2 regions of the Comamonas sp. MYb396 genome follow, and region 1 is predicted to be linked to the other one. Evidence: predicted binding sites of a transcription regulator. Region 1 holds the regulator's gene; the other holds the start of a gene.
What was found. Region 1 encodes LexA, which represses DNA repair genes until DNA is damaged. Its sites were predicted from a motif close to ACTGTATNNNNATACAGT; they were not measured.

Region 1 (7,485 bases):
CAGCGCCCCAGCAGCTGGCCGCCACAGGTGCAGCGGCCTGGCCGCTGCAGCGCAGCCTGGCCCACTATGCCGTTGGCCAGGATGGCCGCCGCCATGCGCTTGCCGATCTGCGCGGCCGGCCGGTGCATGCGCTGGCCGCCATTGCCTATCCGCAGGAGTTTTTTGCGATGCTGCAAGCCCAGGGCCTGCAGCTCGCCCGCAGCGATGCACTGCCCGACCATGCGCCGCTGGACGACCCGGCCTGGCTGGCAAGCCTCGGAATCGCCGCGACCAGCGCACCTACAATAGGCGCACCCGATGCCCCCGTGCTGCTGTGCACCGAAAAGGATGCGCACAAGCTCTGGCGCATTGCCCCGCATGCGCTGGCTGTGCCGCTGGAGGTCGCCATCGACCCGGCCTTTGGCCAGCATGCCGATGCACTGCTGCGCCAGCGCCAGCCCGCATCGCCCCCTGTTAAGAAAGACTGATTGCTGCTATGGACCCGAAACTGCTCGAACTGCTGGTTTGCCCCGTCACCAAAGGCCCCCTGCGCTATGACCGCGAGCGCCAGGAGCTGGTCTCGCGCAGCGCGCGCCTGGCCTACCCGGTGCGCGATGGCATGCCCATCATGCTCGAAGGCGAAGCGCGCCCGCTCAGCGACGAAGAAATCGACGCCTTAGCTGCGGCAGATTAAGCTTTGATGAAGTTGCGGCCCCACCAGGGCCGGCATGGCCGTCCGCACAGGCAAACCCCAATAGCGGTTTTGTAAAAAAAAGACACAATTTGCTGAAATTTTAGGCACGCCGCCCCTGCGGGCAAGCCTTGTGGATTGCATCCATTACTTTCAGCACATTGCCATGCATACCCTGATTCTCAAGAAAACCGACAAAGGCATGGAGGCGCTGCGCGCCCGGGATCCCTCGTTGCCGCACCGCATGCGACCGGCCTTCATCATGTTTGATGGGCAAAAAAGCATTGAGCAGGTGATGGCACTGTCGCCGTCGGTGGGCGGACAGCTGCAGGTGCTCGAAGACATCAAGCAGCTGCTGCAGCAAGGCCTGCTGGAGTTGCTGCGCCCCAGCGACGCGGGCCAATGGCCCTCCAGTGCCAGCGATATCATTGACAGCCTGGCCGCCCCTGCACCCACACCGCCGCCCGTTGCCGCAGCCGCCCCAGCTGCAGCGCAGGCCACCGCCACCCACGCGGCTGCCGCCATCAGCAATCCCAGCGAGCGCTATATCAAGGCCTATGCCGCTGCCAGCCAGCTGGTCAGCGGCCTGGGGCTCAAGGGCTTTCGGCTGCAGCTGCAACTGGAAAAAGCCCAGGGCTATGACGGCCTGGTCGCCATCCTGCCCAAGCTGCGCGAGATGATCGACGCCAAGAAGCTGCGCCCCATCGAAGCCATTCTGTTTGGCAGCAACGAGACCAATACGCCTGTCAAGCCTGCGCCCTGAGCTCGGGCGCCGCAGCAGCGGCGACTGCCTGGGTAGGTGGCTTGCCGCTGTCGGGCCTGGTCGGCTGCGACTCGCTGGTTGCACCTTGTCGGCCACCTCGCCGGCCGCACCTTGCCGGCTGCACCTCGCCGGCCACCCTCCTCGCTACAATTTACGTCAGCTTCACTCTCCTCTCCTTTAGCACCATGGCATCCGCTCCCGCGCCGTTTACTGTCTTGATTCCTTCGCGCATGGCCTCCTCGCGCCTGCCCAACAAGCCCCTGGTCGATATCGCCGGCCTGCCCATGGTGGTGCGCGTGGCCAGGCGCGCGCAAGAGAGCGCTGCCCAGCGCGTGGTGGTGGCAGCAGATGACGAGCGCATCATCGACGCCTGCAAAAAGCATGGCGTGCAAGCGGTGATGACCTCGCCCAAGCACCCCAGTGGCAGTGACCGCCTGGCCGAGGCCTGCAGCCTGCTGCAATTGGGTGGTGATGACATCGTGGTCAATGTGCAAGGCGACGAGCCCTTGATCGCGCCGGCGCTGATCGATGCGGTCGCGGCGCTGCTCAGCGAGCGGCCCGAGGCCAGCATGGGCACCGTCGCGCACCCAATCGCTGATCTGGAGTCGCTGCTCAGCCCCAATGTCGTCAAGGTGGTGCTCGATGCCCAGGGCCTGGCCAGCTATTTCAGCCGCGCGCCCATCCCCTGGGGTCGTGATTTTGTCAATGTCGCCTGGTGGAAGAACCCCGGCACCACCGGCACGCCCGGTTTTGCGCCGCTGCACCATATGGGCATCTACAGCTACCGCGCCCAGTTTTTGCATACCTTCCCCACGCTCAGCCAGGCCCCGACCGAGCAGATCGAGATGCTCGAGCAGCTGCGCGCGATCTGGCATGGCCACCGCATCGCCGTGCATGTGACGCGGCAGATCCCCGGCTCGGGCGTTGATACGCCCGAAGACCTGGTGCGCGTGCGCCAGCTGCTGGGCGCGGTGATGTAACCCGCGTGCCTGCCCTGCACCGCAACGGCCACCGATGCAAGCACACCGTAAGCTAAAAGGCGCAGCATGCCTGTCTTGCGCAGCCGAGACACGGTATTGGCGCCAGTTCGCTGACAATCCCCTGATGCGTGATATGCTCAAGCCCAGTTTTTTTGTGTAAAAGCGGGCTTTAGTGCCCGCTTTTGCCGTGCAAGTTTTTTATTCTCCAAGGACCGTCATGAAATTAATTCTTTTGGGAGCACCCGGCGCCGGCAAAGGTACGCAAGCTGCCTTCATCTGCCAAAAATACGGTATTCCGCAGATTTCCACCGGCGACATGCTGCGCGCCGCCGTGAAGGCTGGCACGCCGCTGGGCCTGCAGGCCAAGGCCGTGATGGACGCCGGCCAGCTGGTCAGTGACGATCTGATCATCAATCTGGTCAAGGAACGTATCGCCCAGGCCGACTGCGCCAATGGCTTCCTGTTTGACGGCTTCCCCCGCACCATTCCCCAGGCCGACGCGATGAAGGCCGCTGGCGTCAAGCTCGACTATGTGCTGGAAATCGATGTGCCGTTTGAAGCCATCATCGAGCGCATGAGCGGCCGCCGCAGCCACCCCGCTTCCGGCCGTACCTACCACGTCAAGTTCAACCCGCCCAAGACCGAAGGCCTGGACGATGTGACGGGCGAAGCCCTGGTGCAGCGCGAAGACGACAAGGAAGAAACCGTCAAGAAGCGCCTGGATGTGTACAGCAACCAGACCCGCCCCCTGGTGGACTACTACAGCAGCTGGGCCGCACAAGACCCAGCCGCCGCTCCCAAGTACCGCGCCATCAGCGGCATGGGCTCGGTCGAAGAGATCACGCAACGCGCCATTGCCGCGCTGCAGGCCTGATAAGTCGCTCGGACTTATCCGCACCGCCACTGTCTTGCGACAGTGGCTTTTTTATGCCTGTCCCCGTCATCAGCAAGCAGGCCTTCGGTACCTGCGCTAACCCTTGGCTTGGGTCTGTGCCTGCACCAGCGCCAGCTGCAAACTCACCCGGCATTTGTAGGGCGTCAAGGCCACCGCCAAGTCTTTTTGCAGATCGGCCACCCCGGGCAACACCGCATCGCTGATCACGCCATCGCTGCAGCGGCTGCTGCGCCATACCGGCAAACCTTGCTGGCGTGCACGCACCATGGCCTCCAGCAGCACCTGATGCACGGTGCCATTACCGGTGGTCGCCACCACCAGGCCGTCGATGCCCTGGGCCTGCAGGGCGTCCACCAGCCCGGGGCGCATACCGGCATGGCTGGTAACGATCTCCACCCAGGGCCAGGGCGCGCTGGCGGGGGCAGGCAAGGCGGCCAGCCAGGCGCTGCCGGTGTAGTCGCCCGCCACATCTTCAGCTTGCGGCGCATAGCCCTGGCGCAGGCGCACGGTCATGCCATCCACCCAGCCCAAGGGGCCCTGCTCGCCCGATGAAAAGGCCAGCAAGCGGTGCGGGTGCAGCTTTTGCAGCCAGCGCGCGCTGTGCAGCTCGCCGCCGCCCGTCACGGCCACCACCTCCCGCAGCAGAGGTTGGCCATCCGCATCCAGCGCCGCTGCGGCGGCCACGGCATCCTTGAGGTTTTGCGGGCCATCGGGCATCAGCGCATTGGCCGGGCGCATGGCGCAGGTCAGCACCACGGGCTTGGCCAGGCGTCCTAAAACGCAGTGCAGGAACCAGGCCGTCTCTTCGAGCGTATCGGTTCCGTGGGTGATAACAACAGCGCGCACGGTCTCATCGCGCATGGCCGCATCGCAGCGCTTGAGCAGTGCATGCCAGACCTCGTCGTTCATGTCCTTGCTATCAATTTGCGCTATCTGCACCGCATCCAGCGGGCCTGCCGCAGCTGTCTCGATGCCGCTCACACCCGCCAGCAAGGCCGCAATGGACAGCTGGGCTGCGCGGTATTGGCCGGGTTTCTCGGCATCATCGGCCATGCCGGCAATGGTGCCGCCGGTGCCGATGATCAAAATTTTTGGCTGCAAGGCTTGCCTCCTGCAAAAAACTGGTTAAAAATACAGGTACTGGATTGATATACAGGTGTTGGGATGCACAGTGGCTTTGCTTCTGCCCGGCACCGCAGATCACACGGAGATCTTATGCGAGACCATCCCAAACTGACCGCGCGCCAACAAGAAATTCTGGACCTGATCCAGACCGCCATTTCGCGCACCGGCGCCCCGCCAACGCGCGCCGAGATTGCCAGCAAGCTGGGCTTCAAATCGGCCAATTCGGCAGAAGACCACCTCAAGGCGCTGGCCCGCAAGGGCGTGATCGAGCTGGTCAGCGGCACCTCCCGGGGGATTCGCCTGCAAAGCGATACCGTGCGCTCCATCAATGCCGCTCGCGGCACGCGCTTCTCCTCACCGCTGGCAGGCGTGTCCAATGCCACCGCCGGCCTCGGCCGCGTGGTGCAAGAGCTCGCCCAGCTGGCCCTGCCGCTGATCGGCCGCGTCTCGGCCGGCTCGCCCATCCTGGCGCAAGAGCATGTCGACCAAACCTATACCGTGGAGGGCGGCCTGTTCCAGCAGCAGCCCGATTACCTGCTCAAGGTGCGCGGTATGTCGATGCGCGATGTCGGCATCATCGATGGCGATCTGCTGGCCGTCAAAGCCACGCGCGAGGCCCGCAACGGCCAGATCATTGTGGCGCGCCTGGGCGATGACGTCACCGTCAAGCGCCTGCAGCGCACCAAGGACGGCATTGAGTTGCTGGCCGAAAACCCGGATTACCTGCCCATCATCGTGCAGCCCGGCGAGCCCTTTGAGATCGAAGGCATTGCCGTGGGCCTGATCCGCAACACGATGCTGAACTAGGCCTAGCGGCCCTTCCGGCCACTTCGGCCCTCCCTTTTCTGCGCAACCCCAGGTAGCGGGCGTTGTGGGCTCTTGGCCCACAGCCCTGGGGGATGCGCTCGCCCTGCGCAATCCTGCTGTTACCCGTATACCAAGGAGTCTCCTATGCTTGTAGCAGATGCATTGTGCGCGCTTGCGCCCTTTTCCCTCGTCGCTGGCCTGCCCTGGTTCCAGTCCATCCAGCGTGCCATTGTGCGCAGCAACCGCCGCCGACCCGGCCATGGCGCCGCCAATGACGGCCAGCTCGCCGCCCAGGTGCACTGCTTTGCCACCGCGTCCTCTGCCGCTGTACAGCGTGGCGCCGCCCAGCAGCTGAGCTTGCTCGATGGCCAGGGCCTGAACATGTCCGGCGTGGATACGTCCCGCGTGGACACGTCCGGCATGGAAAAGCCCCACGCAGACTCCCCTGCCGATGAGGCCCCCGCACAGCGCCCCATTGACCGCATCCGCCTGCCGCGCAAACCCGCTGCGCGCCGCCGCCTCTCGGTAGGCGCACAGTCCCACACCCGCCCCTTCCTGTCAGTGCAGCGCTGCAGCGCCCAGGCCGCCAACGATGCCCCCATCAAGATGTACTGGGCCCAACCGGCCAGCCTGCACCGCCAAAAGGGTATGCGCTGGGCCATGTCGGGCAGCATGGCCGATATCTGTGCCGAGCTCGAACGCCTGGAACGGCTGGAACATCTGCACGCGGTCTAAGCCGGTGCCCAGGCGGGCATCAAGTCTGGCCGCCAGCATGCGTTGAACGCTGCAAACAGAGCCAGGCGGGCCAAGGGTTTGGGCATGGGGCTCGGCATTCCTGACGCGCCACCATGCCGCAGGCGGCCCGATGTGCCAGTTGGTGCGGCCGGCCAGGTGCGGCCGGCTAGGTGCGGCCGGCTAGACAACGGCCTACCGGAGGGATTCCAGAACGGCGCTGAGAAATTCCGGGCAATATGCAGGGCGGTTGCAACAGCGGCTCAGAGCTGCCCAGCCAGCAGCATCCCTTCCTGCCGCTCAGACCAGGCCATGGTGACACAAGGCCCGCGTGCTCGGCAGCCCGCGCTGCCAGCCATCGCTGTCTGCTGCCCACTTGCGCCAGCCTCTTGTCCTGTCAGCGCGCAGCAGCCAAAGCCTCCAGCGCCTGCTGCTTGAATGGGGCCAGTTGCTCGCGCAACGCATCTCTTGCGCCATCCAGCGCAGCAGCCACCGCGTCAGGCCCAAACACCAGGCCTTGCAGCAACACAAAATGCACATTGCGGATGCCAATGGAGGCCAGCGCATAGCGCAGATAGGGCGTCAAAAAGTCTTCCTGCTTGGCCCGGGGCCCCGTATGGAAGCCGCCGGAACTCACCAATACCAAGCTAGGACGGTCCTTCATCAAACCAATCTTGCCTTCGGGCGTGGATGCAAAGCTGCGGTGGATACGGATCACATGGTCCAGCCAGAGCTTGAGCGTGGCCGGCACCGCAAAGTTGTGCATGGGGGTCAGAATCATCAGCAGATCGCTGTCTTCCAGCTCCTTGATCAGCGTTTCCGACCAGGCCAGCGCGGGTGCATCTGCGCTTGCATTGGCGGTGATCGCCAACGCGTAGTCGCGGCTGATCGGCGGTATCGGTGTGGCCACCAGATCACGTTCCAGCAGCGGATGCTGCGCTAGGCCCAGCTCGCCCAGCATATCGGCCGCCAGTTGGTAGCCATGGCTGGCCTGGCCATGGGGGCCACAGTTCAAGAGCAAGGTACGGGTCATCAGTCGTCCAATCGTTTGAAAATAATCACACCCCGGTGTCCAGCCAATGCCTGGGGCATCAAGCCGCCCTGCATTTGCAGACCCAGGCCGCCAGCGTGGTCCGTCCCAGGCGAGCGGGTCCCGTGGGCAGCAAGCTGTCACCGTCCAGCAACGCCCCCCGATACAGAGCGTGGGCATCGCCCAGCACTTCCCGCGGGTCGCCGCGCAAGCGCAGGTAATGCTGCATCCAGTCGGCCATCGCCATCTTCTGGGGCCCGGCCACCTCCATGCAGCCATCCAACGGCTGCGCCAGCGCGGCATCGGCCACCAGCATCGCCAGGTCCTCTGCGGCCATCGCCTGCATACGCGCTAGGGGCATGGTCAGCGCCGTGTCGGCTGCGCCGCCCTGTGCCAGCTGCGCCAGGCTTTCGTACAGGGGTGCGGCACGCAGCACGGTGTAGGGCGTGCTGCCCGCCTGGGTCAGCTGCTCTCTCAACGCCA
Region 2 (7,485 bases), on a different contig from region 1:
GCGCAGCTTTTTGAGCACTTCGAGCCCATGCATGCGCGGCAGGCCCAGGTCCAGAATCAGCAGGTCAAACGCGTTGTTGGCCATCAGGGCGGCATCGGCCTCGGTGCCATTGGAGACATGGTCGACCACGGCGCCGGAGTTGCGGAGACTGCGCAGCAGGCCATCGGCCAGCACCTGGTCGTCCTCGGCAATCAGTATTCGCATGCGGTCTCCTATCGGTGTTGTAGTCGTGATGTGGATGGTGTCAATGATTCTAGGCGAGTCCATGGCCTTGCTGGCCACCTATGAGCCCCTGCTTTTTTGTTGCACAGACGTAAAACCGACCCCGGCGTCATCAAACCGAGGCTGCTCTCACGTAGGATAGCGCCTCGTCTTGACCAGAACATGCGGGCATCCGGCCTGTGGCTGGTGGGGTGAGACTGCAGCAGGTGGTGATGAGACCAGGGCCCAAGGTACAGGTGAGGTGGCAGGCGTCGCAGCGACAGCGCCGCCTGGTGTTGGTCACGGCCTTGCTGGTGTTGACTGCCTTGTACCTGCAGTGGCACCACGTCATTGCGATGCCGGGGCATACCGATGCGCTGCAGTCGGCACCGCGCTCGGCACCGCCTGCCAACCTGCCGCACTACCAGGTCAGCATCGATGCCAAGGTGGTGAGCGGCATTGCCGACAACCTCTCGGGCCTGGCCTTCAACCCCGAGACCCAGACCTTGTTTGCGGTGACCAACCGCCCGCCCCAGATTGCCGAGCTGAGCACCGATGGCCGCTTGCTGCGGCTGGCGCCGCTGCTGGGCGCCCGCGACACCGAAGGCATCGCCCATATCCAGGGCGACTGGTTTGCAATTGCCGACGAGCGTACCAACCGCATCCACTGGGTGCAGTTTGGCAAGGGCGTGACCGAGGTGTCGCTGGAGCACAGCCCCTATGTGCAGCTCAATGACATTGCCATCAAGAATTTTGCGCTCGAAGGCCTGGGCTGGGATGCCAAGCGCCAGCAGCTGCTGGCCGTGACCGAGAAATGGCCGATGCAGGTGCTGGTGATGGATGCGCCGCTGTCCAAGCTCAAGCCGGGACTGGTCGATATGAAGGTCTCGACCTGGGAGGTGCCGGCGGTGGACGACATGCCCAGCACCGACCTGGCCGCCATCGAGGTCGATCCGCGCAGCGGCAACCTGCTGCTGCTGGGGGAGGAATCGTCGGTGCTGTACGAGTACAGCCGCGCCGGCGACCTGCTCAGCGTGATGCCGCTGTGGGCCGATATGGCAGGGCTGGCCGAGCGGGTGCCGCAGCCCGAAGGCCTGGCCATGGACAACAGCGGCAATATCTACATCGTCTCCGAGCCCAACCTGTTCTACAAATTCGCGCGCAAGCGCCGCTGAACGCGGCCAGGCGCAGCCGCTCAGCTGTCGGCCCCATACACCTCCAGCCCCAGCTGGATCACGGTGGCGACCTGCTCGCCGACCTCGGCGCGGAACTCCGCCTCGGCCTGGCTGACGGCACGCTCAAACGCCTGCAGCCACAGCAGGCCGGTCTCGGTAAAGCGCACCGTGCGGGCGCGGGCATCGCGCGGGTCGCGCTCGCGGGTCACCAGGTTCCAGGCTTCGCACTGGTCCACCAGTTGGGCCATCGCCTGCTTGCTCATGCCGGCGCGCGCTGCCAGGTCCACCAGGCGGTCGCCGGCCAGCGACAGGTGGCGGGTGATGTGGATGTGGGCGGCGCTCACCTGGTCGCGCTCGGCCAGGTGCGACAGCGCCAGCGGCACGGCCTCGTCCTGGGCCATCAGCTGCAGCACCCGGGCATCAAAACGGCGCATCGCATGGCCCAGCAGGCGGCCCATATGGGTCAGGCGCCAGCTGTCGTCGGGCAAATGGGGCAGAAGAATGGGCATGGTGAGCGCGCCTGCAATGGCTGAAAAAGGCTGAAGTCGCTATTGTGCATATAGTCAACTAAACTGACTAAAAAAGTACTTCTATAAAATATATCCATCCCATAAACTACTGTTCAAGCATCCAGGCTGTATATGCAAACAGCTGGATCTCCAGATCGAAGACATGACCATCAAACGCAAGGAGAAATCCATGAACGCCACCGCCACCAAACCCGAAGCCAACAGCGAAAAAGCCAAGGCGCTGGCCGCCGCACTGGCCCAGATCGAAAAGCAGTTCGGCAAGGGCACCATCATGAAGCTCGGCGAAGGCGAAGCGGTGTCGGACATCCAGGTGGTGTCCACCGGTTCGCTGGGCCTGGACATTGCGCTGGGCGTTGGCGGCCTGCCGCGCGGCCGGGTCATCGAGATCTACGGCCCGGAGTCCTCGGGCAAGACCACCTTGACCCTGCAGGTGATTGCCGAGATGCAAAAGCTGGGCGGCACCTGCGCCTTTATCGATGCCGAACACGCGCTGGACACCAGCTACGCCCAAAAGCTGGGCGTGAACCTGGGCGATATCCTGATCAGCCAGCCCGACACCGGTGAGCAGGCGCTCGAGATCGTGGACAGCCTGGTGCGCTCCGGCGCGGTGGACCTGATCGTCGTCGACTCGGTCGCGGCCCTGACCCCCAAGGCCGAAATCGAAGGCGAAATGGGTGACCAGCTGCCCGGCCTGCAAGCCCGCCTGATGAGCCAGGCGCTGCGCAAGCTCACCGCCACGATCAAGAAGACCAACTGCATGGTCATCTTCATCAACCAGATCCGCATGAAGATCGGCGTGATGTTCGGCAGCCCCGAAACCACGACCGGCGGTAATGCGCTGAAGTTCTACGCCTCGGTGCGTCTCGATATCCGCCGCACCGGCACCATCAAGCGCGGCGATGAGGCCATCGGCAACGAAACCAAGGTCAAGGTGGTCAAGAACAAGGTATCGCCTCCGTTCAAGACGGCCGAGTTCGACATTCTGTTTGGCGAAGGCATCTCGCGCGAAGGCGAAATCCTGGACATGGGTGTCAATGCCCGCATCATCGAGAAAAGCGGTGCCTGGTACGCCTACAACGGCGAGAAGATTGGCCAAGGCCGTGACAACTCGCGTGAGTTCCTGCGCGAAAACCCCGACCTCGCCATCGAGATCGAGAACAAGGTGCGCGAGAGCCTGAACATCAGCCTGCGCCCCGCCGAAGACGGCGTGGTGGACGGCCCGGTAGCGACCGGCACCGAAGGCTGATCGCTGCTGAAGCCTGAGCGCTGAGATAGCTGCTTGTGCACAGATGCTGTGCGCAAGCAGCTATTTGTTTTATAGCAATGAGAACGCATGTCTTTTAGCAAACTCTCCCTCAAAGGACGTGCGCTGCGCTACCTGGCGCAGCGCGAGCATTCGCGCGCTGAGCTGCAGGGCAAGCTCGCGCCCCATGTGGAAGAGGGCGAGGACCTGGCGGCCATCCTCGACGAGCTGGAAGCCAAGGGCTTTCTGAGCGCCGCGCGCTTTGTCGACAGCGTCATCCACACCAAGGCTGCCCGTTACGGTGCCAACCGCGTGCTGCAGGAACTGCGCCACAAGGGCGTGGATGCCGAGCTGATCGCAGATGCCCGCGAGCGCCTGCGCAGCACCGAGCTGCAGCGCGCCCGCGAGGTCTGGCAACGCCGTTTTGGCGCGCCGCCCGAGAGCCCGCAGGAGCGGGCCAAGCAGATGCGCTTTCTGGCCAGCCGGGGTTTTGGCGGGGATGTGGTGCGCCAGGTGCTGCGCGGTGGGGATGGCGATTAGCCGCTGAACAGTGCCCAGCTGGGCTGTGCCATGCGCGGCCCGCAAAGCCCCAGCCCCGCAGCCAGTGCCCCTGCTGGGCGACAATGGCGGCCATGAGCACCGCCGAACAGCCCAACAACCCCCTCCATGGCCTGACCCTGGAGCACATCCTGAACGAGCTGGTCGCGTACTTTGGCTGGGAAGAGCTGGGTGAGCGCATCCCCGTGCGTTGTTTTTGCCTGGACCCGAGCATCAACTCTAGCCTGCGCTTTTTGCGCAAAACGCCCTGGGCGCGCGAGAAGGTCGAGGGCCTGTACCTGTTCATGCTGCGCGAGAAAAGGCGCAGCGGCGCCTGAGACCTCGTTGCCCGCAGTGCGGCGGCGCCCTTGCTGTGCAGCGCTGTCCTACTTGCAGGCGGGCCATGAGCCGCTAGGCTAGTCGTCTGTGCAAACAGGAGACCGACGATGACCGCAAAAAATACCGTATGCCTCTGGTACCAGGGCGATGCGCTCGATGCCGCGCAGTTCTATGCCCAGACTTTTCCGGACAGCGCCGTGGGCGCGGTACACCGCGCGCCGGGTGACTACCCCGATGGCCGGCAGGGCGATGTGCTGGTGGTGGAGTTCAACGTGGCGGGCATTGCCTGCATCGGGCTGAACGGCGGGCCGCATTTTCAGCACAATGAATCCTTTTCCTTCCAGATCGCCACGGACGACCAGGCCGAGACCGACCGCCTGTGGAATGCCATCGTCGGCCATGACGGGCAGGAAAGCGCCTGTGGCTGGTGCAAGGACCGTTGGGGCATCTCCTGGCAAATCACGCCCCGCATGCTGACTGCGGCCATGTCCGACCCCGACCGCGCCGCAGCCAAGCGGGTGTTCGAGGCGATGATGGGCATGACCAAGATCGATATTGCCGCGCTGGAAGCGGCACGCAAAGGCTGAGCATTCAGCGCGGGCGCTGTCCAGCGTGGCGCTTCCCGCGCGGCGCTATTTGCTGCGGGTACACCACCAGCAGATCAGCGAGCCGGCCGTCACCAGCATCACCCCCTGCCAAAAGCTCCAGGACGGTTGCACCTGCAGCCAGACGGTGCCGACCAAGGCAGACAGCACGGGGGTGAAGTAGGAACCCACGGCCATCACCGTGAGGTTGCCGGCGCGCAGGCCGTGGTCCCAGCAGCTGTAGCCCAGCGCGGTGAGGCCGCTGAGCATGCACAGCTGCACGATGGCCGCCAAGGACAGGTGCAGCGCCGGTTCATCGCTGAGCGCGTACTTGACCCAGAGCACGGCGCCCACGGCCCAGAGAAAAGCCGGCAGCGCATTGGCGCCATGGGCATAGCGCTTGGCGATGACCGAGTAGCAGGGCCAGAGCCAGGCGGCCGAGAACGCCAGGCCATAGGCGAGCGGGTTGCTTTGCACATTGGCCCAGAGGCTGGCGATGGACAGCGCGCTGTCGCCCTTGAGCACCAGCACAATGCCGGCCATGGCCAGCAAGACCCCCGGCACCAGGCCGAAGCGAAAGCGCTGCAGCCCAAAGGCTGTCGCCAGCACAATCGTCAGGCTGGGCCACAGGTAGTTGATCATGCCCAGCTCCAAGGTCTGGCCCCGGTTGCTGGCAAAGCCCAGCGACAGCGACAGCGCGATCTCGTAGAGCACAAACAGCAGGCCGCAGCCCCAGAGGTAGGCCGGGTGCATGGCGCGCAGCTGCGCCAGGCGCGGGCGGCCAAAGCGCAGCGTGACCAGCAAGGCCCCCAAGCTGAACACCGCCGCCGCCCCGCCAATGGGGCCCAGATGCTCGGCCACGCTGCGAAACAGGCCCACCGAGGTGGACCAGCACAGCACGGCCGACAGGCCAATCAGGGTGGCGCGTTGCGAAGGGACCTGGGCGGGGGAGATCGGAGAGGAAGACATGGGCGCGCGGTGGATGCAGGGAAAGCTGCGAAAAGCAGCCTTGCATCCTAGCTGGAAAAGCGCAGCTCTGCAGGCAGACGGCCAGCGGACCGCAGCCACACCCGGCAGCCACGCTGGCGGTGTCGTTTCCGAGGGGTGAAGAAATCAGCGATTAGCTGATATGGCTGCCAAAGACCAGCGCGGCAGCGATGGTCGCCACCACGGTGAGCACGGCAAATGCGATCAGGCCACGCAGCTCCAGGCGCTTGTCGGCCTCTTGCTCGGCGGCGGTGGGGATATGGTTGGGGCGGGAGTAGTCCATGGGCAGCTCGGAAAAACGCGGGCAACCCGCCCACTATAGTGCGGCGCGCGCTTTTGGCCATGGCGCGCCACCTAGGTGTTTGCATGTGTATACAAAGGCTGGCGATGCCGCCCTGTGTTGGCACTGGCAAGCGCGGGCAGGTGCTTAGCCGGCCAGCTTTTTGCCATCGGCCGGCCCCGGGCTGCGGGTGGCCCACCAGCACACCAGCGAGCCCAGTGTGACCAGGGCCACGCCTTGCCAAAAGCTCCAGGACGGCTGCACCTGCAGCCAGAGCGTGCCGACCAGCGCAGACAGCACGGGGGTGAAGTAGGAGCCCACGGCCATCACCGTGAGGTTGCCGGCACGCAGGCCATGGTCCCAGCAGCTGTAGCCCAGGGCGGTCAAGCCGCTGAGCAGGCCCAGCTGCAGCAAGGCGGGCAGGGTAAAGCGCAGCGGTGGCTCGGGGCTGAGCGCGTACTTGATCCAGAGCACGGCGGCCACGGCCCAGAGAAAGGCCGGCAGTGCATTGGCGCCCTGGGTGTAGCGCTTGGATACCACCGAATAGCAAGGCCAGAGACAGGCCGCGCACAGCGCCAGCGCATAGGCCAGCGGGTTGCTTTGCACATTGGCCCAGAGGCTGGCCAGGGACAGCGCGTTGTCGCCCTTGACCACCAGCACAATGCCGGCCATCGACAGCAGCACGCCCGGCACCAGGCCGGCGCGAAAGCGCTGCAGGCCCAGCACCGTGGCCATCACCAAGGTCAGGCTGGGCCAGAGGTAGTTGATCATGCCCAGCTCCAGCGTCTGGCCCCGGTGGCTGGCCCAGCCCATCGACAGCGAAAAAGCGATCTCGTTGAGCACAAACAAGAGGCCGCAGCCCAGCAGATAGGCCGGGTGCATGGCCTTGAGCTGTGCGGCGCGCGGCAGGCCAAAGCGCCAGGTCACCAGGAAGGCGCTGAGCGAGAAGACGCAGGCGGCCCCGCCGATCGCCCCCAGGTGTTCGGCAACGCTGCGGAACAGGCTCACCAGTGCAGACCAGCAGAGCACGGCAGAAAGCCCAATCAGCGTCGCGCGCTGGCTGGGCACAAGGGAAGGGGTGGACATGGAGAGGAGGGGATGCAGACGAGGGCGGCTCGCATCCTAGCGGCTATTGGGCGGCCCTGGTGGGGCCAAGGGCTTGGCATCGCAAAACACTCGGATATGGCGCCAGTGGCGCCAGTGGTGGCTTTGCAGCGGCCCGGCTTTCAGCGGCCTGGCCGGCCCCATTTACCCGAGTTGGTCAGTAGCCGCGCACCCGGTCAAAGCAGTTGTCCAGCGCCTGCCCGGCCTGCCACTGCGCCATCGACAAGGCCACCTGGCGCGCCTTGGCGCGGCGGCTGGCGCTGGCGGCGATATGGGGCGTGAGAATCACGCGGGGGTGCGTCCACAGCGGCGAATCGGCCGGCAAGGGCTCGGGCTCGGTGACATCCAGCAGCGCGCCGGCCAGCTGGCCGCTGTCCAGTGAGGCCACCAGGTCGGCGCTGTGGAGCTGCGTGCCCCGGCCGGCATTGACCAGCTGGGCGCCGGTGGGCAACTGGGCAAACAGCGCAGCATTGAGAATGCCCCGGGTTGCCGGCGTATCGGGCAG

Region 2: recA (recombinase RecA) is a predicted target of LexA. The motif match lies at 2,011-2,028, and genes of this name have one in related genera.

What each region holds. Positions count from the first base shown of each region.
Region 1 covers NZ_JBBGYU010000004.1:184,126-191,610, reverse strand. Annotated here, with positions in the region: gene lpxK (tetraacyldisaccharide 4'-kinase) at 1-467, shown strand, start outside; gene WH265_RS11150 (Trm112 family protein) at 476-673, shown strand; gene WH265_RS11145 (hypothetical protein) at 837-1,433, shown strand; gene kdsB (3-deoxy-manno-octulosonate cytidylyltransferase) at 1,619-2,413, shown strand; gene adk (adenylate kinase) at 2,631-3,287, shown strand; gene WH265_RS11130 (asparaginase) at 3,384-4,409, opposite strand; gene lexA (transcriptional repressor LexA) at 4,524-5,240, shown strand; gene WH265_RS11120 (hypothetical protein) at 5,385-5,975, shown strand; gene WH265_RS11115 (FMN-dependent NADH-azoreductase) at 6,370-7,005, opposite strand; gene WH265_RS11110 (NmrA family transcriptional regulator) at 7,064-7,485, opposite strand, start outside.
Region 2 covers NZ_JBBGYU010000003.1:211,839-219,323, reverse strand. Annotated here, with positions in the region: gene WH265_RS08805 (response regulator) at 1-204, opposite strand, end outside; gene WH265_RS08800 (SdiA-regulated domain-containing protein) at 435-1,376, shown strand; gene WH265_RS08795 (MarR family winged helix-turn-helix transcriptional regulator) at 1,397-1,885, opposite strand; gene recA (recombinase RecA) at 2,076-3,152, shown strand; gene recX (recombination regulator RecX) at 3,240-3,689, shown strand; gene WH265_RS08780 (VF530 family protein) at 3,773-4,024, shown strand; gene WH265_RS08775 (VOC family protein) at 4,133-4,612, shown strand; gene yddG (aromatic amino acid DMT transporter YddG) at 4,658-5,578, opposite strand; gene WH265_RS08765 (hypothetical protein) at 5,730-5,879, opposite strand; gene yddG (aromatic amino acid DMT transporter YddG) at 6,024-6,962, opposite strand; gene WH265_RS08755 (2-hydroxyacid dehydrogenase) at 7,138-7,485, opposite strand, start outside.